DNA from 3 places in the Vogesella sp. XCS3 genome. Region 1 is predicted to be linked to each of the others. Evidence: predicted binding sites of a transcription regulator. Region 1 holds the regulator's gene; each other region holds the start of a gene.
What was found. The regulator FNR, encoded in region 1, switches genes on or off when oxygen is low (the NO sensors DNR and NnrR bind a similar motif). The targets are predictions, from matches to a motif close to TTGATNNNNATCAA.
Positions count from the first base shown of each region.

Region 1 (7,695 bases):
TTTTCAATGGCCACTTCGCCACTGGTCTGCTCCAGGTCGCCACCCAGAATTTTCATGAAGGTCGATTTACCGGAGCCGTTGGCACCGATCAGGCCATAGCGGTTGCCCTCGCCAAACTTGACCGAAACTTTGTCGAAAAGCGGCTTGGCGCCGAACTGCATGGTAATGTTGCTTGTCGTAATCACGCGGATAATTCCTCTGCCAGTCTCTGAATGTGTACCGGAAAACCGTGTATTTTAGCACAAAAACCCTTGCAATCAGCGTGTTGCGGCCAACGTGCATTGCTTGCGCCGCAATAGCGGAATTCCGCTACAATCAAACACCTTACTTAATCCATTACATATAGGCAGAAGCTATGCTTACCGGCAGCCTTGTTGCTCTGGTCACCCCGATGTTCGAGGACGGCCAGGTCGATTTCGAATCGCTCAAACGTCTCGTAGACTTTCACATCGATAACGGTACCGACGGCATTGTGGCCGTGGGCACAACCGGCGAATCCGCCACGCTGGGCGTGGAAGAACACATCAAGGTGGTTGCGGCTGTAGCCCAGCATGCCGCCGGCCGCGTGACCGTGGTTGCCGGCACCGGCGCCAACTCCACCGCCGAAGCCATCGAACTGGCCCAGCTGGCCAAACAGGCTGGCGCCAGCCACAGCCTGTCCGTGGTGCCTTACTACAATAAGCCCACCCAAGAAGGTATCTACCAGCACTACCGCACCATTGCCGAGGCGGTAGACCTGCCGCTAATCATGTACAACGTGCCAGGCCGTACCGTGGCAGACATGAGTAACGACACCGCACTGCGTCTGGCGCAAATCGACAACATCGTCGGCTTGAAAGACGCCACTGGCGACATCGGCCGTGCCTGCGACCTGGTGTTGCGTGCCCCGGCCAACCTGGCGCTGTACTCCGGCGACGACGCCACCGGCATGGCTTTCATGCTGTGCGGCGGCCACGGTGTGATTTCGGTTACCGCCAACGTAGCGCCCAAACTGATGAGCCAGCTATGCAAGGCATCCCGAGCCGGTGACACCATCGCAGCCCGCGCCATCAACGACCAGCTGCAAGGCCTGCACAAGCAGCTGTTCTGCGAGCCTAACCCTATCCCCGCCAAGTGGGCGCTACATCGCCTCGGCCTGATGCCGGCTGGCCTGCGCCTGCCGCTGACTCCGCTGAGCCAGGGTGCCGTCGCCACCGTCGAAGCCGCCATGAAACAGGCCAATGTCCTGTAAACCATGAAGCCAGCAATGAACAAGACACTGATCTCCGGCCTGCTGTGCGCAGGCTTGCTGAGCGCATGCGCCAGCAGCAACCCCGACCTGAGATACGAATTCAAGTCGGATAGCCCGAAACCCAAATCCACGCTGGAAGTGCCGCCCGACCTGAGCGCGCCTGCCCAGCAAGACCGCTACCCTATTCCCCAGGTAAATACGGGCAGCAGCAGCCAGGCCACAGCGGCAAATACTGCTGCGACACCTGCCGCCCAGGCTCCTGTGGCCAAGAACGCTGCTGTTGAGCGTGCCGGCACCCAGCGCTGGGTCAGCATTCCGGGCAAGAGCCCGGCCGAAGTATGGCCACTGCTGAAAGCTTTCTGGCTGGATAACGGTTTCGTCATCCAGAACGAAGAAGCCGATATCGGCTACATGGAAACCGACTGGGCGGAAAACCGCGCCAAGCTCGGCGCTACCACTGTACGCGGCCTGCTGGAAACAGTGGGCCTGGGTAGCGTGTTCTCTACACCGGAGCGCGACAAATTCCGTATCCGCATCGAGAAAACGGCCAACGGTACCGATGTCTTCTTCAGCCACCGCGGCATGTACGAGATCTACATCAACGAGGCCAAGGAAGAAACCCGCTGGCAGCCTCGCCCGACCGACCCGGAAATCGAAGCCGTATTCCTGAGCCGCTTCCTGGTGCGCCTGGGCATGGATGAAGCTACCGCGGCCAAAACCGTACGCCAGGAACAAGCTGCCACCACAGCACGCGCACGCCTGGTAAAAGGCGGCATCGAGCTGGACGACAGCTACGACCGCGCATGGCGCCGTGTCGGCCTGGTGCTGGAACACAACGGCCTGGCCATTACCGACCGTGACCGCACGCTGGGTGCCTACTTCGTGAAGCCAGGCAGCGATGACGTGCAAAAAGCCAACGCGCAAAGCAGCGGTGGCCTGTTCTCCAAGCTGGCTTTCTGGAAAGACAGCAAGCCGGGTGACCAGGCCAGCGTGCCAAACCTGCGCGTACAGCTGACCCGCCAAGGCGAACAGCAAGTACGTGTAGAGCTGCGCACTGCCGACAATGCCGTAGTCACCGACAAGGGCCTGGAAGCCCTGCTGCAGCAGATGGTTAACGAGCTGAAATAAGCCGTATACCCCGCCTGCCAGCCCGCCCTCTGTGGCGGGCTTTTCATTGTGCTGGCCCATAAAAAAGCCGACAGCCCCATCCGGGGCTGTCGGCTTTTATCTTGCCAGGGCTGGCTCAGATGGTTTTGGAATAGCGCGCCTTGGTTTCACGCTCGCGCAGATGACGGTCGAAAATCATCGCGATATTGCGAATCAGGAAGCGCCCCTTGGGTGCCACCATCAGGAAGTCACCATCAAAGGTCAGCAAACCTTCGCTCTGGAAAGCACGGATCTGCGGCAGCTCGACGGCAAAATAATCGGCAAAATTGATAGCAAAAGTCTGTTCTATCGCCTCTATCGACAAAGAGAAGCGGCACATCAGCGCCTGGATCACGCTACGGCGCAAGATGTCATCCTGCGTCAGCGTCATGCCGCGCAGCACTGGCAGGTGGCCGGCGTCCAGCGCGGCGTAATACGCATCCAGCTCTTTTTCGTTCTGCGTATAACAGGGGCCAACCTTGCCAATGGACGACACGCCCAGGCCGATCATGTCGCAGTCCGCGTGGGTAGAGTAGCCCTGGAAATTGCGTTGCAGGCGGCCCTGCTGCAAGGCACGGGTGAGCTCGTCGTCCGGCTTGGCAAAGTGGTCCATGCCGATAAACACGTAACCGGCCTCAGCCAGCTGCTGTACCGAGTTCTGCAGGATGTCCAGCTTGGTAGCCGACGAGGGCAAATCCGCCTCGTTGATGCGGCGCTGTGGCATGAATACCGTGGGCAGATGCGCGTAGTTGTACAGCGCGATGCGGTCTGGCGACATGGCAATCACGCGGCTCACCGTGTTTTCCAGCGAATGCGCCGTCTGCTTGGGCAGACCGTAAATCAGGTCTACGCTAATCGACTTGAAGCCGGCTTCACGCGCGGCATCCATCACCACACGGGTTTCTTCCTCGCTCTGGATGCGGTTCACCGCTTCCTGCACCACAGGGTCAAAATCCTGGATACCGATACTCATGCGGTTGAAACCCAGCCGTGCCAGGTGCAGGACCGTGTCGCGGCCAACCTTGCGCGGGTCGATTTCGATAGAAAACTCGCCTTCCGGCAACAGCTCGAAGTGCTGGCGGATAATGCCCATCACGCGGTCAAGCTGCTCGTCGGACAGGAAGGTGGGCGTACCGCCACCAAAATGCAGCTGGATCACTTTTTCACGGCTGCCCAGCTTTTCGGCCACCAGACGGATTTCCTTCTCCAGGTAATCCAGATAAGCGTCGGCGCGGGTCTTGTCTTTGGTAATGATCTTGTTGCAGCCGCAGTAGTAGCAAATGGTGTTGCAAAAAGGGACATGCACGTACAGCGAGATGGGCCGATGGTTGGCGCCAATCGCACGATGGGCCAGCCATTGCTCGTAATCACTCACCCCGAAGCCGGCATGAAAGCGGTCGGCAGTCGGGTAGGAGGTGTAGCGCGGGCCTGAACCTTCCAGCCTTTCGATGAGTTCTCTATCGAATACACACTGCGTCGGCGTGAAATTTATAGTGGGTGTCATAATTAATCTGGTTGGAAAACCGGTGGTGGGCTGGTAAATTTGCGCAATTGCCACTTTTTCTGCTTTGACGCGTATCAAGCAAGCCCGCTTGCTTGGCGAAAACCTACTCTATGACTGACCACACACACTCTTTGCACGCACTAAAAGTGTCGTGCTCCAACTGCAGCCTGCGAGAACTGTGCCTCCCACTGGGCTTGAACCGCGATGAGATGGCGCAACTGGACGCCGTGATCCGTCAAAGCCGACGCTTGAAACGTGGCGAGTACCTGTTCCGCTCTGGCGAAGGTTTCCGCTCGCTGTACGCCGTGCGTACCGGCTACTTCAAAACCTGTGTTTCGAGCCAGGACGGCCGCGAACAGGTTACCGGCTTTCACATGTCGGGCGAGCTGATGGGCCTGGACGGCATTTCGTCCAACCTGCACGGCTGCGACGCCATTGCACTGGAAGACAGCGAAGTATGCGAGCTGCCGTTCAACCGCATGGAAACCCTCGGCCGTGACATCCCCAGCCTGCAGCACCACTTTTTCCGCCTGATGAGCCGTGAGATCGTGCGTGATCAATCTGTCATGTTGCTGCTTGGCAACATGAAGGCTGAAGAACGCCTGGCAGCATTTCTGCTGAACTTGTCACAACGCCTATCAGCCCGTGGCTTTGCGGCCAACGATTTCATCCTGCGCATGAGCCGCGAAGAAATCGGCAGCTTCCTGGGGCTGAAACTGGAAACGGTCAGCCGTACCCTGTCCAAATTCCAGCAACAAGGCTGGCTGGTGGTAGACCATAAACATATCCAGCTGGTGAAGCCGGAAGAACTGAAGCAGCTGGTAGCAGGCTGTTCGCAAGCCCAGCACTAAGCCGCCCACGCACTGAATGCCCAACGCCCCGTCACGGGGCGTTTTGTTTGTGGCTACAGCATGCCGATAGACAGCGCGGCCGCCAGGGTGGCGCCCAGCTCGGCCGCAGCGGCCAGGTCAGCAGCCTGTGGCACCCCGCGTACCAGCAGCGGCGGATAGGCCTGCCGCCAGCCGTAGCCACGGGCAATGCGCTCTATGGCCTGCTGTGCACCCAGGCCATCGTTGCCGGCGCTGATCAGGATAGCGTACGGCAGGCCGGCCACCTTGCCCTGCGCCGGGTAATAGGTGCGGTCGAAGAAATCTTTCAGTGCGCCGGCCATGTAGCCAAAGTTCTCCGGCGTGGCCAGCAATAGCGCATCGCAGCCCAGCAATTCGTCCATGCCGGCTTGCAGGGCGGGCATGACGCGCACCGTCACGCTACTTTCCTGCATCGCCACCGCGGCTGCCGCCTTGGCCAGCTGCAAAGTATTGCCGGTTTGGCTGCTCCACAGCACCAGGAGTGTCTTCATGCGGCCAACCTTGGCAGCAAGGTGCCCAGCAGCTCTGGCGCTGGCCAGCTGTCTGGCACCACAAAGCCACGCGCCACCTCCTGCCACACCCCATGATCATCCGGCAACAACTCGGCCAACAGCCAGGGTCCTTCCGCCTGCGCCAGTTGCGCACGCATGGCAGCCAGGCTCTGCGTTGCCGCTTCATCTGCTTGCGCCGGGCTCAGCCATTGCAAGCGCGGCAGCGCCAGCCAGCGGCTATGCGGGTGCTGCTGCGGCCAACTATCCTGCCGCCGGCACCACCAGCCGCGGCAAGCGGCAGTATTGATAGCAGGATGCGTGGGTGCCGTATCGGCGGGGAAGAACAGCCAGCCGCTCAGGCGGCTGCTGGCAGTAAGCTGCGCGAAACCATCCGGCAACCTGGCTGCGGGGTGCTGCGCCAAGGTGAGCTGGCTGGCCAGCTTGCGGTATTTCAGCCACCAGGCATCACGCAGGCCCGGCCCCACCAGCGCGTGCGGGGCGCTATCGAGCTGCAGGTAGAATTTGCTGGCGGCTTCCAGGTGGCAAGGCTCGCCATCAATGCGCAGCAGAAAGTCGAATTCGCCTACCGTTAACGTGCCATCGCGTACCGGCAGGTTGGCCGCGACCAGCTCGATGTGTGGCGCCTGGCTGAACCAGTACCCCAGCAGTGCTTCGGCGTATAGCCCCAGGCGGCGCGTAGGGCGGGCTGCCAGCCACGCCAGCAGCGGGGTGGGGTCAGCATCCAGCGCCAGCAGCTGCGGCCAACCTTGCGGCCCTAGCAGGCGCTGGCGGCTGATTTCCACCCCGCTGAGCCAGGGCGGCGGCGCGGTCAGCAGGTAGGCCAGGTCGCGCACCGCGCAGGCTGCGCAACTGCGCACATTGCAGCAAGCCGGGCAGCATGGTTTATTCGCCCTGCTTGTCGCGCGGTGGCAGGCTGCCATCGGCGACACGCTGCACCTGCTTGAAAAAGCCGCGCAGAATGTCGATTTCCTCGCGCAATACGCCTGCGCGGTTGAACAGCGCGCGCATGCGGCGCATCAGACGCTCGCTGTTGCGCCGCTCGTAGTAGCCGATGGCTTCCAGCGTGTTGTCCAGGTGGCCGCACATGCTTTCTACCTCGGCCATGCTGGCGGCCTCGCCTTCCGCTTTCAGGTAGTTCACGTCCACGCCGGTGTGGCTGAACAGCTCGTAGGTCATCACCTGCACCGCCATGGCCAGGTTCAGCGAGAAGTAGTCCGGGTTGCCCGGCACGGTCACCAGGCGGTTACACATTTCCACCTCTTCGATCGACAGGCCGAAGGTTTCGTTGCCGAACACCAGCGCCACCTGCTCGCCGTCGCGTGCCCGCGCGATCAGCTCCGGCGCGGTCTCGCGCGGGGTGGACAGCGGGGTGGTGAGCTCGCGGCGGCGGCTGGTCAGCGCGCAGGCCACTGTCACATCCGACAGCGCTTCGGTGAGGCTACTCACGACGGTAGCGTGCTCGAGTACGTCTACCGCACCCGAGGCCAGTACATTGGCCTCTTCGCTGGGAAACACTTTCGGTTCAACCAGATACAAGCGGGTCAGACCCATGGTTTTCATGGCCCGTGCCGCCGAGCCGATATTGCCCGGGTGGCTGGGGCGCGCCAGCACGACGCGAATGTTCTTTAAAAAATCAGGTACTTGGGGTTTATTCATCGGGTAATTTTGAGTAGAATCGCGGGCTATTCAAAAACACCGCTGCGAAAGCGGTGTTTATCGTTCCTTAACCCAGACAGTTTACGACAAGCGCGCACCCCACGAAGGGGCTGCGCTTGTTTTGTATGATTTTAGAGGCCGTCAATGCATCCAATGCTCAATGTCGCGGTAAAAGCCGCTCGCCGTGCAGCCAACGTTATCCAGCGTGCATCGCTGAACCTGGATACCGTGCGTGTTGAAAAGAAAAAACACAACGACTTCGTGTCCGAAGTTGATCAAGCTGCCGAACAAGCCATCATTGATGTCATTCTGGATGCCTATCCGAAGCATGCGATTCTAGCAGAAGAGTCCGGCGGCCGCGGTCTGGGCACCTCCGAGTACGAGTGGATCATCGACCCGATCGATGGCACCACCAACTTCATCCACGGCCATCCGCAATACTGCATTTCCATCGCGCTGGCACACCGCGGCCAGATCCAGCAGGCTGTGGTTTACGACCCGAACCGCAACGATATGTTCACCGCCAGCCGTGGCGTGGGCGCGTTCCTGAACGACCGTCGTATCCGCGTCTCCAAACGCATCAACATGAACGAATGCCTGATCGCCACCGGTTTCCCGGTAGTAGACCAGAGCATGCTGGACACCCATCTGGCCATCCTGAAAGACGTGATCGGCAAAACCGCCGGCGCCCGTCGTGAAGGCTCTGCCGCACTGGACCTGTGCAACGTGGCCTGCGGCCGCGTGGATGGTTTCTTCGAATTCAACCTGAAGCCATGG
Region 1 covers NZ_CP085530.1:3,529,702-3,537,396, reverse strand. The annotation lists gene LCH97_RS16910 (ABC-F family ATPase) at 1-185, opposite strand, end outside; gene dapA (4-hydroxy-tetrahydrodipicolinate synthase) at 356-1,231, shown strand; gene bamC (outer membrane protein assembly factor BamC) at 1,247-2,359, shown strand; gene hemN (oxygen-independent coproporphyrinogen III oxidase) at 2,475-3,881, opposite strand; gene fnr (fumarate/nitrate reduction transcriptional regulator Fnr) at 3,992-4,732, shown strand; gene LCH97_RS16885 (flavodoxin family protein) at 4,786-5,241, opposite strand; gene LCH97_RS16880 (DUF1853 family protein) at 5,238-6,095, opposite strand; gene LCH97_RS16875 (RNA methyltransferase) at 6,145-6,918, opposite strand; gene LCH97_RS16870 (inositol monophosphatase family protein) at 7,063-7,695, shown strand, end outside.

Region 2 (7,695 bases), 1.8 Mb from region 1:
GCCGCCGGCCAGCACGCCGGAAAACAGCAGCACGCCCAGCAGCGGCCAACCCCATACCGGCTCGCCGCCCGGAAACACCGGCAGCAACACCAGCAAGGGCAGTGTGCCCCACACCATCTGCCACAAGGTCAGCGCCAAGGTGTCTACCTGGTGCTGCGCGCGCAGGCGCTTGGCGATGATGGCCGAGCTGGCCCACACCAGGCCGCCGGTAATGGCCAGCAGGTCGGACAGCCAGCTGCCGTGCAGGTCCCATGGCTCCAGAATGGCCAGCAAACCGATAAAGGCCATCACCACGCCCAGCCACTGGCTGCGTGCCAGCTTTTCGTGCAGGAACACCCGCGCCAGTAGCAGCGTCCAGAATGGCATGGTGTAACACAGCACCGATACCTTGCCGGCACCGCCTGCGACTAGCGCCAGGTTGGTGAACAACACGAAGCCGGCGGTCTGCGTTAGCCCCAGCCAGAAGGTTGGCCGCCACGGTGTGGGGCGAAAACTGCCGCCACGCAGGCGCAGCACCACGGCCAGCGTGGCAATGGCAAATATGGTACGGAACAGGCCAAGCTGAAATGCGCTGGCGTAAGCCAGCCCCAGTTTGGTGACCACCCAGTTGGTTCCCCAGAAGAACCACAGGGCCAGCAGCATGGCAGCGCTGGTAACAGGCGAAGCGGAAGCGAACATGGTAGCAGGCAAAGAAAAAGCCGGTGCATGCACCGGCTTGGGGCAAAACAACAGTATACCTGCTTATGCCGACAGGTTCTTCGATACGATTTCGTAAACGTCCTTGGACAAACCATCCTTGGCCAGAATACGTTGCAGCTCGCGCGTCATCAGCACCTGACGCTGTGCTTCCAGCTTCTGGCGACGGTTGAACAGCGACACGATACGGCTGGCTACTTGCGGGTTGATGGCATCCAGCGCCAGCACCTGGTCGGCCAGGAAGGCGTAACCGGAGCCGTCCGCCGCGTGGAAATGCTGCATATTGCGGCCAAAGCTGCCCAGCAGCGCACGCGCCTTGTTCGGGTTTTTCAGGGTAAAGGCCGGGTGGCTCATGCCGGCTTTCACATGCTCGAGCGCGCCTGGCAGCTGGCTGCTGCCAACCAGGCTGAAGAACTTGTCCATTACCAGTGCGTCACCCTGCCAGCGGCTGGCAAACGACAGGTAGCAGTTTTCACGCTCGGCCACGTCACGGTCGCGCAACGCCAGCATGGCACCCATCTGGTCAGTCATATTGTCCGCTTCCAGGCACTGCTTTTCGGCGGCCTCCAGCGGCCAGGCATCCTGCAGGCGGGTCAGCATGGCCAGCGCCAGGTTTTTCAGGCTGCGGCGGCCACCATCGGCCGGCTGGTAGCGCTGGGTCTGGTTCAGGTCGTAGGCTTCGTGCCACTCGCCACGCAGCGCCTGCGCCAAGCCATTGAGCACGAATTCGCGTACGGTATGGATGTGGCCAGGGTCGGCAACATCTACCATTTCCAGAATATCGGCTTCGGATGGCAGGCTCAGCATCAGTGCCTTGAACGCGGGGTCGGCGGCGTGGTCTTTCAGTACCGCGCGCAGCGCGTCGACAAAGCCCGTCGGCAGCTGCAGTGTGCGGCCGGCAGCCTGGTCGGCCAGCAGGGCTTTCAACAGGCGCTCGGCGTAGGCCTGGCCAGCTTCCCAGCGGGCGAAAGCGTCGCTGTCGTTGGCCATCAGGAACGACAGCTCGTCGTCACGCCAGTCAAACTGCAGACGTACCGGCGCGGAGAAGCCACGCAGCAGCGATGGCACCGGCAGCTCCGGCACGTTCACAAAGGTAAAGCTTTGCTCGGCAGCACGGACGTCCAGCACACGGGTCGTCGCCCCGGCGTCGGCCTCGCCGGCCAGCTGCAATGGCAGGTCCTGGCCGTCTCGGCCCAGCAGGCCGACGGCCAGCGGAATGTGGTACGGCTGCTTGCCGCTCTGGCCCGGGGTGTCGGGGCAGCTTTGCTTGACGTGCAGGGTGTAGCTGCGCGCTACCGTGTCGTACTCGCCGCTAAGCTGCAGCAGCGGGGTACCGGCCTGGCTGTACCACAGCGCAAACTGGCTAAAGTCCACACCATTGGCGTCTGCCATGGCGGCGCGGAAATCATCGCAGGTCACGGCCTGGCCATCGTGGCGCTGGAAGTACAGCTTCATGCCCTGCTGGAAGCCTTCTTCCCCCAGCAGGGTGTGGTACATGCGTACCACCTCAGAACCCTTTTCGTACACCGTCATGGTGTAGAAATTGTTCATCTCGATGTAGCTGTCCGGGCGGATGGCGTGCGCAGTAGGGCCGGCGTCTTCCGGGAACTGCAGCTGGCGCAGCTTTTTCACGTCTTCGATACGCTTCACCGGGCGGCTGTGCAGGTCGGAGCTGAACTCCTGGTCGCGGAACACGGTGAGGCCTTCTTTCAGGCTGAGCTGGAACCAGTCGCGGCAGGTCACGCGGTTGCCGGTCCAGTTGTGGAAGTACTCGTGGCCGATGATGGCTTCCACGCGCTCGAAGTCGGCGTCGGTGGCGGTGTCCTGGCGCGCCAGCACGGCCGAGGTGTTAAAGATATTGAGGCCCTTGTTTTCCATGGCGCCCATATTGAAGTCGCCAACGGCCACGATCATGTAGATGTCCAGGTCGTACTCCAGACCAAAGCGGGTTTCGTCCCACTGCATGGAGCGCTTCACTGCGCCCATGGCGAAATCCACCTTGTCCTGGTCGGCCGGCACGGTCCAGATTTCCAGTGCCACCTTGCGGCCGCTGGCGGTGGTGTAGCTGTCTTTCAGCGCCACCAGCTTGCCGGCCACCAGCGCAAACAGGTAGGCCGGCTTACGGTACGGGTCTACCCATTTAACCCAGTGGCGCTTTTTGTCGGCCTGACCTTCGCCCACCTTGTTGCCGTTGGACAGCAGTACCGGGTACTTCTGCTTGTCGGCAATGATGGTGGTGCTGAACTTGGCCATCACGTCCGGGCGGTCCGGATAGTAGGTAATCTTGCGGAAGCCTTCCGGCTCGCACTGGGTATACAGGTTGCCGCTGGAGCCATACAGGCCATTGAGGCTGGTATTGGCTACCGGGTCGATTTCGGTTTCGATATCCAGGATAAAGCTGTCCGGCACATCGAAAATCTCCAGGCCTTCGGCGTGCTGGCGGTAGGCACCTGGCTGCAGCTGGTCACCATCCAGTACCACCGACAGCAGCGTGGCGCTGCCATCCAGCTGCAGTACGTTGGCCGCAGTGGATTCCGGGTTGCGGTGAATCACCATGCGGGAGCGTACACGGGTTTGCGTGTCTTCCAGTACGTCGAATGTCAGGTCTACCTTGTCTACCAGATAGGCTGGCGGCAGGTAATCCTGGCGATATTTGATCTGTGGCTGTTGTTGGCTCATGAACGGGCATCCTCAGTAGGCTTGCAAGGCGGGTCGGCGCGCGCCGCCTCCTTGTCTTTATCAACGCAAAGCGTCCCTGGTTATTGTTTGATCCACGCGGCGGCACCGGGTGCCAGGCTCAGGCGGCAAGTGTCGGCTTGCGTGGCTTGCAGTGTGACTTTGTAGGTAGCCAGCTCGTCACGGCGGAAGGCGTGTACTTTGACGGCATCGCCTACTTGGTGGCGGGCGATGGCTTTATCAAGATCGCTGGCTTTCAGGCCGTTTACCGCCACGATGACGTCCCCGCCGGACAGGCCCGCGGCCTGAGCGGCACCGCCATCGAGCACCTGCAGCAGACGCACGCCCAGCGTATCGGCAGCCGCTTTCACGCCAAAGGTTGGCCGCACTGCGGCAGGCTGGATGCTGTCTACGACGCTGCCGCTATCTGCGGGGCTATCGGATGGCACCATCTGCAGACTGACCCCCTGGGTAGCCAGCAGTTCAGCCAGCGGCAGGTCTTGCGTACTACGGATAGCTTTATCGAAGAACTGGCCCAGTTTCAGGCCGGTGGCTTGCTCGGCTACCTGCTCCCACTCGCCCTCGGCCAAGCCCTGGCCGTCGGCCAGCCATTTTTGCCATAGCGCCAGCATCACGGTATCCAGGCTCTTGGCGCCGCCGGTTTCGTGGCGGATGTGCAGGTCCAGCGCCAGCGCGGCCAGCGAACCCTTGGTGTAGTAGCTGACAATGCTGTTGGGGCTGTTTTCGTCCTGGCGGTAATACTTGGTCCACGCATCGAAGCTGGAGTCGGCCAGGGTCTGCTTGGTACGGCCATTGCCGCGCATGACGCCGGTAATGGTTTTGGCCAGCAGGCCCAGGTAGCGTTTTTCGTCAATCAGGCCACTGCGCACCAGCGCCAGATCGTCGTAATACGAGGTAATGCCCTCGAACGCCCACAGCAGCGTGGTGTGGCCTTCACGGTTCAGGTCGTAAGGGGTGAACACGGCCGGCTTCATGCGCTTCACGTTCCAGCTGTGGAAATACTCGTGGCTGATCAAGCCCAACAGGCGCAGGTAGCCGTCGCCGATCTCGCCCTCAGCCAGGCCCGGCGCCGGCAGGTCGTCGCGGTTGGCCACCAGCGCGGTAGAGGCGCGGTGCTCCAGGCCGCCGTAGATGTCGGCGCCGACAAACAGCATGAACACGTAGCGGTCGAACGGGGCGGGCTCGCCAAAGAAGCGGATCTGCCACTCGCAAATACGCTTGGTATCGGCAGCCAGGCGCTTGAGGTCTGCCTGGCAGACGCCAGAAACCACAAACTCGTGCGGCACGCCGCAGGCCTTGAATGTGATGCGCTGGAAACGGCCCAGCTCTACCGGGTGGTCGATCAGCTCGTCGTAGTTGGCCGCACGGTAGCGGCCGAAACCGCTCTTTTTGTGCACGTCGAGCGCGGGCAAGCTGGTGGCCACTTGCCAGTCAGACAAAGCTTTGCTGGCCGGGGCATCGATATCGACAGTGCAAGGATCATTTTCGAAGCCATCTGCCGACAGGAAAACACTGGTGCCGTTATAGAAACCGCGGTTGGCATCGAGATAGGCCCCGCGCACCGACAAATCGTAGGCGTACACCTGGTAGCGCACGGTCAGTTCGCCCTTCACCGGGGCGGCCTGCCAGCTGTGCTTGTCCAGCTTGGTCAGGGCTACCGCCTTTTTGCCGCTGCTGGCGCTGATCTGCACGATATGGCGGGCAAACTCGCGCACCATATAGCTGCCCGGTATCCAGGCTGGCAGGCGCAGTACTTGCCCGACGGCGGCAGGCTGGGCAACGGTGACGGTCACCTCGAAAAGGTGGGCTTGCGGGTCGAGTACGCAAAGGCGGTAGCTAACAGAGGAAGACATAGTGCTGAAACCGTTCTGTGGCAGAAAGATGCTGGATTCTAGCACCGGCTGTACAAAACCACCCCTGACCTTCAGTCTTGATCTTCATCAATAGCAGTACTACCGATGACAATATAATCCACATCTGTCAAAAGGCTAAAAAGGCCAAAAAGCCAGCATGGGCGGGGGAAACAGTACACAGCCCCGCGTTCTTGACTGGTGGCTGGTGCCTGAATTGATTAGAATAGCCTGTTGAATACGCGGGTGTATTAAAGCACTTGTTCTTGCCTGGCAAGGCAGTGGTGCAAAGCGGGGCGCACCAGCTACAGGGGTTTTGATCAACACCCAAGAACTTGATACACCTCCCCAGTTTTGGGCTGGTACACAAAATTCAAGTCACCAGTTTTACACGTTCTAGTTCGCAACCTTGGAGAAAACCCTAAATGGATACGCAATCCACTTATAACTATAAGGTGGTGCGCCAGTTCTCGATAATGACCGTGGTTTGGGGCATTGTCGGGATGCTGGTTGGCGTCATTATTGCGGCCCAGCTGGTGTGGCCGGAGCTCAACTTTGGGCCCTGGTTCCACTACGGCCGTCTGCGCCCCCTGCACACCAACGCCGTGATCTTTGCATTCGGCGGCTGCGCGCTGTTTGCCACGTCTTACTACGTGGTGCAGCGTACCTGTAACGTTCGCCTGATTTCCGACAAGCTGGCTGCGTTTACCTTCTGGGGTTGGCAACTGGTTATCGTACTGGCCGCCATCACCCTGCCGCTGGGCATTACCGCCGGTAAGGAATACGCCGAGCTGGAATGGCCTATCGACATCCTGATCACCGTGATCTGGGTGGTATACGCCATTGTGTTCTTCGGTACCCTGGCCATCCGCAAGGTGAAGCACATCTACGTAGCCAACTGGTTCTACGGTGCCTTCATCCTGGCCGTAGCCCTGCTGCACGTCGTAAACAGCCTGGCTATCCCGGTATCGCTGACCAAGTCCTACTCCATTTACGCCGGCGCAGTGGATGCCATGGTGCAATGGTGGTACGGCCACAACGCCGTAGGCTTCTTCCTGACTGCCGCCTTCCTGGGCATGATGTACTACTTCGTTCCGAAGCAGGCTGGCCGTCCGGTGTACTCCTACCGTCTGTCCGTGGTGCACTTCTGGGCGCTGATCTTCACCTACATGTGGGCCGGCCCTCACCACCTGCACTACACCGCCCTGCCTGACTGGACCCAGTCGCTGGGTATGGCGTTCTCGCTGGTACTGCTGGCACCAAGCTGGGGCGGCATGATCAACGGCATCATGACCCTGTCCGGCGCGTGGCACAAACTGCGTACCGACCCGGTACTGAAGTTCCTGGTGGTATCGCTGTCCTTCTACGGTATGTCCACCTTCGAAGGCCCGATGATGTCCATCAAAACCGTTAACGCCCTGTCGCACTACACCGACTGGACCGTTGGCCACGTGCACTCCGGTGCCCTGGGCTGGGTTGCCTTCATCTCTATCGGTTCCATGTACTACCTGCTGCCGCGCCTGTTCGGCCGTGACAGCATGCACAGCGTGAAACTGATCGAAGCTCACTTCTGGCTGGCTACCGTTGGCGTGGTGCTGTACATCGCCTCCCTGTGGATTGCCGGTGTGATGCAAGGCCTGATGTGGCGCGCACTGAACGCCGACGGCACCCTCACCTACTCGTTTGTAGAAGCCGTTAAAGCGTCCTACCCGTACCTGTTTGTCCGCTTCCTGGGTGGTTTCCTGTTCCTGTCCGGTATGTTGCTGATGGCTTACAACACCTTCCGTACCGTAGCAGCAGGTCGTCCGGTAGATGCCAAGATCCCGGCAGTTACCGCGCACGCGCACTAAGGGAGCCAAGGAAACATCATGGAAAAGATCCAGAAACTGATTGAAGAAAACGTAGCGTATCTGATCGTGCTGACCCTGCTGGTTATCAGTGTGGCCGCCCTGATCGAGATCGTACCGTTGATGTTCCAGAAGTCCACCACCCAGCCTGTAGCCGGTGTGAAGCCTTACACCGCCCTGCAGCTGACCGGTCGTGACATCTATATCCGCGAAGGCTGCTACACCTGCCACTCGCAGATGATTCGTCCGTTCCGTGCGGAAACCGAGCGCTATGGCCACTACTCCGTAGCCGGCGAATCGGTATACGACCACCCGTTCCAGTGGGGCTCCAAACGTACTGGCCCGGATCTGGCCCGTGTAGGTGGCCGTTACTCCGACGAATGGCACCGTGTTCACCTGACCAACCCGCGTGACGTGGTACCAGAGTCCAACATGCCTGCCTTCCCGTGGCTGGCTCGCAACCTGGCCGATGCTGACGGCGTAGCTGCCAAGATGACCGCCCTGCGCAAGGTTGGCGTGCCATACACCGACAAGGAAATTGCCGAGGCGAAAGCCCAGGTAGAGGGCAAGTCCGAGCTGGATGCGCTGATTACCTACCTGCAAGG
Region 2 covers NZ_CP085530.1:1,732,606-1,740,300, forward strand. The annotation lists gene LCH97_RS08260 (DMT family transporter) at 1-678, opposite strand, end outside; gene pepN (aminopeptidase N) at 742-3,375, opposite strand; gene LCH97_RS08270 (M61 family metallopeptidase) at 3,456-5,246, opposite strand; gene ccoN (cytochrome-c oxidase, cbb3-type subunit I) at 5,669-7,093, shown strand; gene ccoO (cytochrome-c oxidase, cbb3-type subunit II) at 7,112-7,695, shown strand, end outside.
Region 2: the regulator FNR is predicted to act here: its motif matches at 5,324-5,337, upstream of LCH97_RS08270 (M61 family metallopeptidase).

Region 3 (7,695 bases), 140 kb from region 1:
GCTTTGCAGCCAGTCGCCCTGCGCTGGAGGCTGCGCGGCCAAGGCCATCAGCCAGAAATACAGGCCGCGGTTGAGCGCGGCGTCCGGGTACAGGTCGATGCGCTCGGGCAGGTACAGCGCCTGTCCGTCGCGCCAGGCCAGCTCGACGTGGGTGTCGATACCGGCAACACGTGCCAGCCAGCGGCGGCGGGCACCGTGTGCCGTGCCTACCGCGCTGCGGATGGCCAGGCCGGGGTCGCCGCCCATGGCACGAAAAAAAAGCAACGCTTGCGGCGCCACGTCATCCAGCAATACCGCCGCTTGCGGGTAGCCGGGGTAGGCGGCACGGCGCACCAGCCGGTCCCACCAGCTGCCGACGAGGTCTTCCATGTCAGGCTCCGAACTGTGTATCCACTACCGCCATCAGCGCGGCCAACGTATCCGGCTCGTCCGATAACGGTTCCACCAGCGCTACCCGGCAGGCAGTACGGGCGGCCATGCCGCTAGCGATCAGCTTGGCGGCGTACACCAGCAGGCGGGTACTGACCGCTTCGTCCAGGTGATAGCCGCCCAAGCGGCGCAACTGGGCGGCCAGCGCCACCAGCCGGCGCGCCAGCGCCTCGTCGGCGCCGCCCTCTTCGCGCAGTACGGTCAGCTCTACCGCCGGCGGCGGAAAGTCGAACGCCAGCGCCACGAAGCGCTGCCGGGTGGAGGGCTTCAGCGTTTTCAGCACGTGCTGGTAACCGGGGTTGTACGATACCACCAGCATGAAACTGGCGGGTGCGGCCAACTGTTCGCCGGTGCGCTCGATGGGCAGGATGCGACGATCGTCGGTGAGCGGGTGCAGCACCACAGTGGTGTCCTTGCGCGCTTCTACCACTTCGTCCAGATAGCAGATGCCGCCAGCGCGCACGGCACGGGTGAGCGGGCCGTCGCACCACTGGGTATTGCCGGCGGCAATCAGGTGGCGGCCTACCAGATCGGCAGCCGACAGGTCATCGTGGCAGGACACGGTAAACAGCGGCAGGCCCAGCCGGGCGGCCATGTGTGCCACGAAGCGGGTTTTGCCGCAGCCGGTGGGGCCCTTGATCAGCAGGGGCAGTTGCTGGTGCCAGGCCGCCTCGAACACCTCGCATTCGTCGGCCAGCGGTTGGTAGAAAGGCAGCGGTGCCGCAGCGGCGGCTCGGTGGGGCGCGTTCATAGCAACTCCGGCAGGAAAGTCAGCAAGATCCCGCCACACACCAGCAGCAGCCAGCCGTGCACGGCTGCACGCAGCCAGAGCGGCGCGCGGCGCAAGCCCATGTAGTGCTCGGCCACCAGCGTGCCCTTCAGCCAAGCGCCGCCCAGTGCCAGTGTCAGCAACAGCGGGCCGGGGGCCAGCGTGTCGGCCAGCCGTGCCAGCGCAGCGGTGAGCAACAGCAAGGCCAGCCAAAGGCGCCAGTAAATGCGGTGAACGTGGGGGGATGTCATGTCGGCAGCCTACCGGTGCTCTGCCGGCTCTGCCTTGATACGCAATAAGAAAACGCCACCCTCCTAGCGGGCGGTGTACAGCAGGGCGAACAGCACCAGCCACACCAGGTCCACCATGTGCCAGTAGGCGGCAACGGTTTCCACACCGTCATGGTTGGCCGCGTAGGCGCCCTGGCCGGCCCGCCACCACACCGCAGCCACAATGACCATGCCCAGCAGCACGTGCAGGTAATGAAAGCCGGCCAGCGACAGGTAGAACATCCAGAAACTGTTGCTGGACAGATTAATGCCGGCGGCAAACAGCGCCCCCAGCTCGTGGCCTTTCAGCAGCATGAAGCCGCTGCCGCACAGCAGGCAGGCCAGCAACCAGCGCCGCCCTGCCTGCCCCCTCCCGGCCGCATAAGCGCAGCAGGCATTGAATACGGCTGCGCTGCCACTAAGCAGCAGCACAGTATTGGCCAGTGCCGGCCACAATGGCAGGCCGGCCTGCTGACGGGCAAACAGCTGCGGCTGCTGCAGCCGGGCGTAAGCGCAGGCGGCAAACAGCAGACTAAACACGGCCAGCTCCGCCAGGATGAAAAACCACATGGCCAGGTCGCCGGGTACCCGGCGTGGCGTGGTCGGCATGGGGTGGGACATATCGCCTCCGCAAAAAACACGCTGCCCGGCGCATGCCAGGACGCACGCGGGCAGACAGGGGTTGCAGGGAGAAAAAACACAAGACGGTGGCGCCGCAGACAGCGGCAAGCGGCCAAAAAGGGCGCAGATCTGCGCCCCTTCAGGTTCAAGCCCGGCACTTCCAGCGCCGCAGATGGCGTGCCGGCAGCCCGGTGCCCGGCTTAGCGGGCTTCGTCCTTGCCGACGAAGAAACTGATGATGTACAGCAGCAGGCCGATGAAGAACACGACGCCGGCCCCTTCACGCAGCCAGTAGAAGAACGCCAGTTTGTCCTGGGTGGCCATGAACGACAGCGGGGTATCGCCCATGCGCTGCATCCACACTTGCAGGATGCCGGCGGCGGTGAGGAACAGCGTGATGAATACCATGGCGATGGTCATCAGCCAGAACGACCACATTTCCACCACCTGGGCGCGATTGCTGTTGGCTTCGCGGCCGCGCATCAGCGGCATGGCGTAGGAGATCATGGTCATTACCACCATGGCGTAGGCACCGTAGAAAGCCATGTGACCGTGACTGGCCGTAATCTGCGTGCCGTGGGTCAGGTAGTTCACCGGCGCCAGCGTGTGCAAGAAGCCCCACACGCCCGCCCCCAGGAAGGACATCACGCCGGTACCCAGCGCCCACAGCACGGCGGCCTTGTTGGGGTGCTCGCGGCGACGCTTGTTCACCATATTGAAGGCGAACAGGGTCATCATGAAGAACGGAATCGGCTCCAGTGCCGAGAAGGCCGACCCCCACACCTGCCAGTAAGCCGGCGTACCGATCCAGAAATAGTGGTGGCCGGTACCGATGATGCCGGTAATCAGCGTCATGGCAATGATCACGTACAGCCATTTTTCGATCACTTCACGGTCCACGCCAGTCACTTTCACCAGTACGAAGGCCAGCATGGCACCCATGATCAGTTCCCACACGCCTTCCACCCACAAGTGCACCACCCACCACCAGAAGTACTTGTCCAGCACCAGGTTATGCGGGTTGTAGAACGAGAACAGGAAGAAAATCGCCAGCCCCCACAGCCCCAGCATCATCACCATGCTGATACTGGTCTTGCGGCCTTTCAGTACCGTCATGCTGAGGTTGAACAGGAAGGACAGCGCCACCAGCACGATGCCGATCTTGGTAATGGTGGGCTGCTCCAGGAATTCCCGCCCCATGGTGGGCAGCAGATCGTTGCCCGTCATCTGCGCCAGCGTGGCATAGGGCACCGCCAGGTAGCCGACGATGGTCAGCGCCCCCGCTACCAGGAATACCCAGAACGTGGCGATGGCCAGTTTGGGGCTGTGCAGCTCGCGTTCCGACTCTTCTGGAATCAGGTAATAACCGGCGCCCATGAAGCCGAACAGCAGCCACACGATCAGCAGGTTGGTGTGCACCATGCGCGCCACGTTGAACGGAATGGCCGGAAACAGAAAGTCGCCGATCACGTACTGCAGGCCCATCACCAGGCCAAAAATGATCTGGCCGACAAACAGGCCGATGGCGGCCGTGAAATATGGCTTGGCCACCACCTGCGAGCGGTACTTGAGCTGGACGTTGGCCGCAGACGGCGTGGTTTGCCGACCTGCTGCCGAAGCAAGGGATGTCATGTGTTTCTCCCGTTAAGGTAAAGGGCTGGATACGTTGGCCGCACCCGCTGGTACGGCGGACTGGTCTAGCCTTCGATGTTCGGCGGCCAGTTATTGGTGTTGATCTGGCTGCTGTACTTCAGGAATGCCACCAGGTCGTCGATCTGGGCATCGGTCAGGTGGAAATTGGGCATCTGGCGACGGCCCGGTGCCCCGGTGGGCTGCGCCTTGATCCAGGCCTTGATGAACTCCGGCCCGCGACGCTGGTAGACGTTGCCCAGCTCCGGCGCAAAGTAGGCGCCCTCGCCCAGCAAGGTGTGGCAGCCGATACAGTTGTTCACCTCCCACAGGTTCTTGCCGCGCGCCACCTGTTCGGTGAGGTTGGCGCGGTTATCGCGCTTGGGCAGGGCCTGCACGGTGTCGAACGTCAGTGCGACAAACAGCAGGAAGAAAAACACCGCCCCTCCGTAGAAAATGTTTCGTGCGGTTGACTTGGTAAAACTGGTGCTCATCGCAGCCTCCCATCATGTGTACCGGAACCCCGGCATTCAGGGCGGACTGTACGTTTCGGGGTATCCGGATAGCATTGATTCGAATCAACGATTTCCAGGCGCTGCCCTTCCTACACTGACGACCTCAACACCAGAGGAGCCGCCATGAACACCGCGCAACCGTTTTCCCACGCTACCCCGCTACAGGCCGGCGAAGTCAGCCTGGTGGGCGCAGGCCCCGGCGACCCGGACCTGCTGACCCTCAAAGCACTGCGCCGCCTGGCCGAGGCCGACGTGGTGCTGTACGACTTGCTGGTCAGCCCCGACATCCTGGCGCTGGCCAACCGCCAGGCCGAGCTGGTTTGCGTTGGCAAGCGTGCCAACCGACACACACTGCCACAGGCTGCCATACACCAGCTAATGGTGGATTACGCGCGCCAAGGCCGGCGAGTGGTCAGACTGAAGGGGGGAGATCCACTGCTCTTCGGCAGGGGCGGTGAAGAGCTGACCGCACTAGCAGCAGAAGGCATACGCTGTGAAGTCGTGCCAGGTATCAGTGCAGCGCTGGGTGCAGCTGCAAGCTGCGGCATTCCACTTACCCATCGCGACTGCGCGCAAGGAGTAATATTGGTCACAGGCCACCGCCGTGAAGGTGAATTAGCACTGAACTGGACACAAAGAACCGACTGCAGAGAGACCATCGTGGTGTACATGGGGCTAGGTGAGGCGGCTGCTATCGCTGGCAACCTGATGGAGCATGGTCGGCTGCCTGGCACGCCTGTAGCAGTGATAGAAAACGCCACGACGCCGCAACAGCGGGTGTGCTGTACAACGCTTGCCGGCCTTGCCGATACCGTGCAACGCCAGCTAATTATACCTCCGGCGCTATTACTCATTGGAGAAGTGGTAAGACTCTACCCCTTGCTATCACCCTCTTTACCAGGAGTTAGCACTAGTCAGTCCAGCTAAACATCCTGAGATAAATGACTAAGGCGTATCCTCAACCCTTAAACACTCATCCGGGCAATTGCAGGGTCAATACGACACCACTAAAGTCAGGCAGCATTTGACTCTGCAGCCGTACCCCCTGCTCCGCCAGCAGAGATGCCAGTGGCCCTGGAAAATGAGGAAGCACATAAGCCAATTGCTTTCCAGGCTTCGCCTCATCGACCTCTGCTAAAATAATCTCCAGTGGCCCAGGTGGTGCTAAACCGCGCAAGTCACGTGGCATCATGCATCACCCAATCCATAAAAGAGCGCAGGAATAAAGCCTAGCAAATAGCATGGCAAAACACTCCGAATAAACGATGGCGGTAGTATCGCCGCCATCCAATACGGGCGGAATGATCCGTATCAAGGCTTTACTTACCCGCTACCTCTTTCGGCGTAGCCCCCCCCTGCTGATAGCGTATCGGCAAGGCCTCATCGTCGGCCTACACTGCGGTCAACTACCCTAGGAATACCGCCATGTCCGCTATTCACGATTTCAGTGGCCTGCTACAGGCTGCAAGTCAGCAAGCTGCACCGCAGCGTCTATTATTCGCCTTTTGCCAGCGCCGTCTGCATGACGACCATCAACCAGCTGAAGCTGAACGCTTTGCGGCCGGTGAAGGTGGCATTTTGCAACCCGTGCTTTGCGTCGATAAAACCCCTGCCGAGCTGACCGACTTTGCAACGCTGCAGCGTGATGCCGATGCTCTGGATCACCGCTGGGAGGTAGTGTTTGTCGCTGCGATCGATGACAGCGGTAGCGCCACAGCAGATGCGCCCCTCAAACGCATGATCCAGACTATACAAACTGGCGGTGATATTGCGCGCTACCTTGCGTTTAACCGTGCGGGCCAGCCGCTTCGTTTCCTGTAACACCTACAGAAAGGATTCGTCATGCTGACCGACCGTTTTGGCCGCAGCGTGGACTACCTGCGCATTTCAGTAACCGATCGCTGTGATCTGCGCTGTACCTATTGCATACCTAAAGGCTTCAAAGGTTTCGAAGAGCCAGCTAACTGGCTAAGTTTTGATGAAATCAGCCGGGTAGTCGCTGCCTTTACACGCCTGGGCACACGCCGCTACCGCCTCACCGGCGGCGAACCCCTATTACGCCGCAACCTGCCGAATCTTGCTGCACAGCTAGCCTCGCTACCAGGTGTGGATGACTTGTCTCTCACCACTAATGGCACCCAACTGGTACAGCAAGCAGAAGCATTGCACGCTGCTGGCGTACAACGGCTGAATGTCAGTCTTGATTCTCTGCGCGAAGATTGTGTCCATGGCATTACCGGCAGTCACTGCTTGCAACAAGTACTTGATGGCCTACAAGCGGCACGCGAAGTAGGCTTTACCAGCATCAAGATCAATATGGTGCCGCTGGCCGGTATCAATGAAGATGATATCGAACCGATGGTGGCTTACTGCATGGCCCATGGTTTAATCCTGCGCTTGATTGAGGCCATGCCAATGGGGCACACCGGCCAGCAAACTCGCGGAGTGGTTCTGCAGCCGATACTGGATCGCCTACAACAACGCTTTGGCCTACGGCCCAGCTGCAAAACGCTAGGAGGGGGGCCCGCTCGCTACTGGGAAAGCGCAGATGGTGGCTTTACCTTGGGCTTGATTACCCCAATGTCACAGCACTTCTGTGCTAGCTGCAACCGTGTTCGGCTATCGGTAGACGGCACCTTGTACATGTGCCTGGGACAAGAGGAACGTTTTGAACTACGTCCATTGCTAAGAGAGGGCTGCAGTGATAGTGAACTTGACAATGCCATCCGCACTGCGATCGAGCTCAAACCACAACAACACACTTTCAACGAAGCACCTACCCGCATAGTACGCTTCATGTCGATGACCGGAGGCTAAGCATGGCACTCGATGATCCGCTGCTGCAGGGCTTTCGCCGCTTTCAGCAAGAGTACTTCTCTCCAGACAACCCCGTCTACGCCGGCCTATGCCAGGGCCAGCACCCTGCAACGCTAGTGATTGCTTGCTGTGACTCACGAGTTCACCCTCCTGCACTCATGGGCAGCCAACCCGGTGAAATGTTCGTCATACGCAATGTCGCTAACTTGGTACCGCCATACAGCCCGCACAATGAACACGCCAGCGTGGCGGCTGCGTTGGAATTCGCAGTACTTAGCCTGAAGGTTGGCCGCATCATTGTCATGGGACACTCAGGTTGTGGTGGGATCCAGGCCTTGCTCCAACGCAGTACACCACGCGATAGCGCCCTCACACGCTGGCTGGCTATAGCGGAACCAGCACGAGAACTAACTTACCGCCACCATGCAGGGGATAATGCCACCGTGCAAACTCGTCAATGCGAGCAGGCAGCCATCCTGGTATCACTGAACAACTTGCTGGGCTACCCGTGGTTGGCTGACCGCGTCAAGACGGGACAACTTATGCTGGATGGTTGGTACTTCGATATGCATGAAGGTGCACTTTGGGGTCTGGACGCTGAAAGCCACCGTTTCGTTCCACTAGTTTGCCCGCTTGAACGGGCAGAC
Region 3 covers NZ_CP085530.1:3,387,293-3,394,987, reverse strand. The annotation lists gene LCH97_RS16185 (nitric oxide reductase activation protein NorD) at 1-369, opposite strand, end outside; gene LCH97_RS16180 (CbbQ/NirQ/NorQ/GpvN family protein) at 371-1,180, opposite strand; gene LCH97_RS16175 (cytochrome C oxidase subunit IV family protein) at 1,177-1,449, opposite strand; gene LCH97_RS16170 (cytochrome c oxidase subunit 3) at 1,513-2,088, opposite strand; gene LCH97_RS16165 (cbb3-type cytochrome c oxidase subunit I) at 2,289-3,719, opposite strand; gene LCH97_RS16160 (cytochrome c) at 3,785-4,210, opposite strand; gene cobA (uroporphyrinogen-III C-methyltransferase) at 4,355-5,158, shown strand; gene LCH97_RS16150 (DUF2249 domain-containing protein) at 5,205-5,423, opposite strand; gene LCH97_RS16145 (hypothetical protein) at 5,657-6,052, shown strand; gene moaA (GTP 3',8-cyclase MoaA) at 6,074-7,048, shown strand; gene LCH97_RS16135 (carbonic anhydrase) at 7,051-7,695, shown strand, end outside.
Region 3: the regulator FNR is predicted to act here: its motif matches at 4,285-4,298, upstream of cobA (uroporphyrinogen-III C-methyltransferase).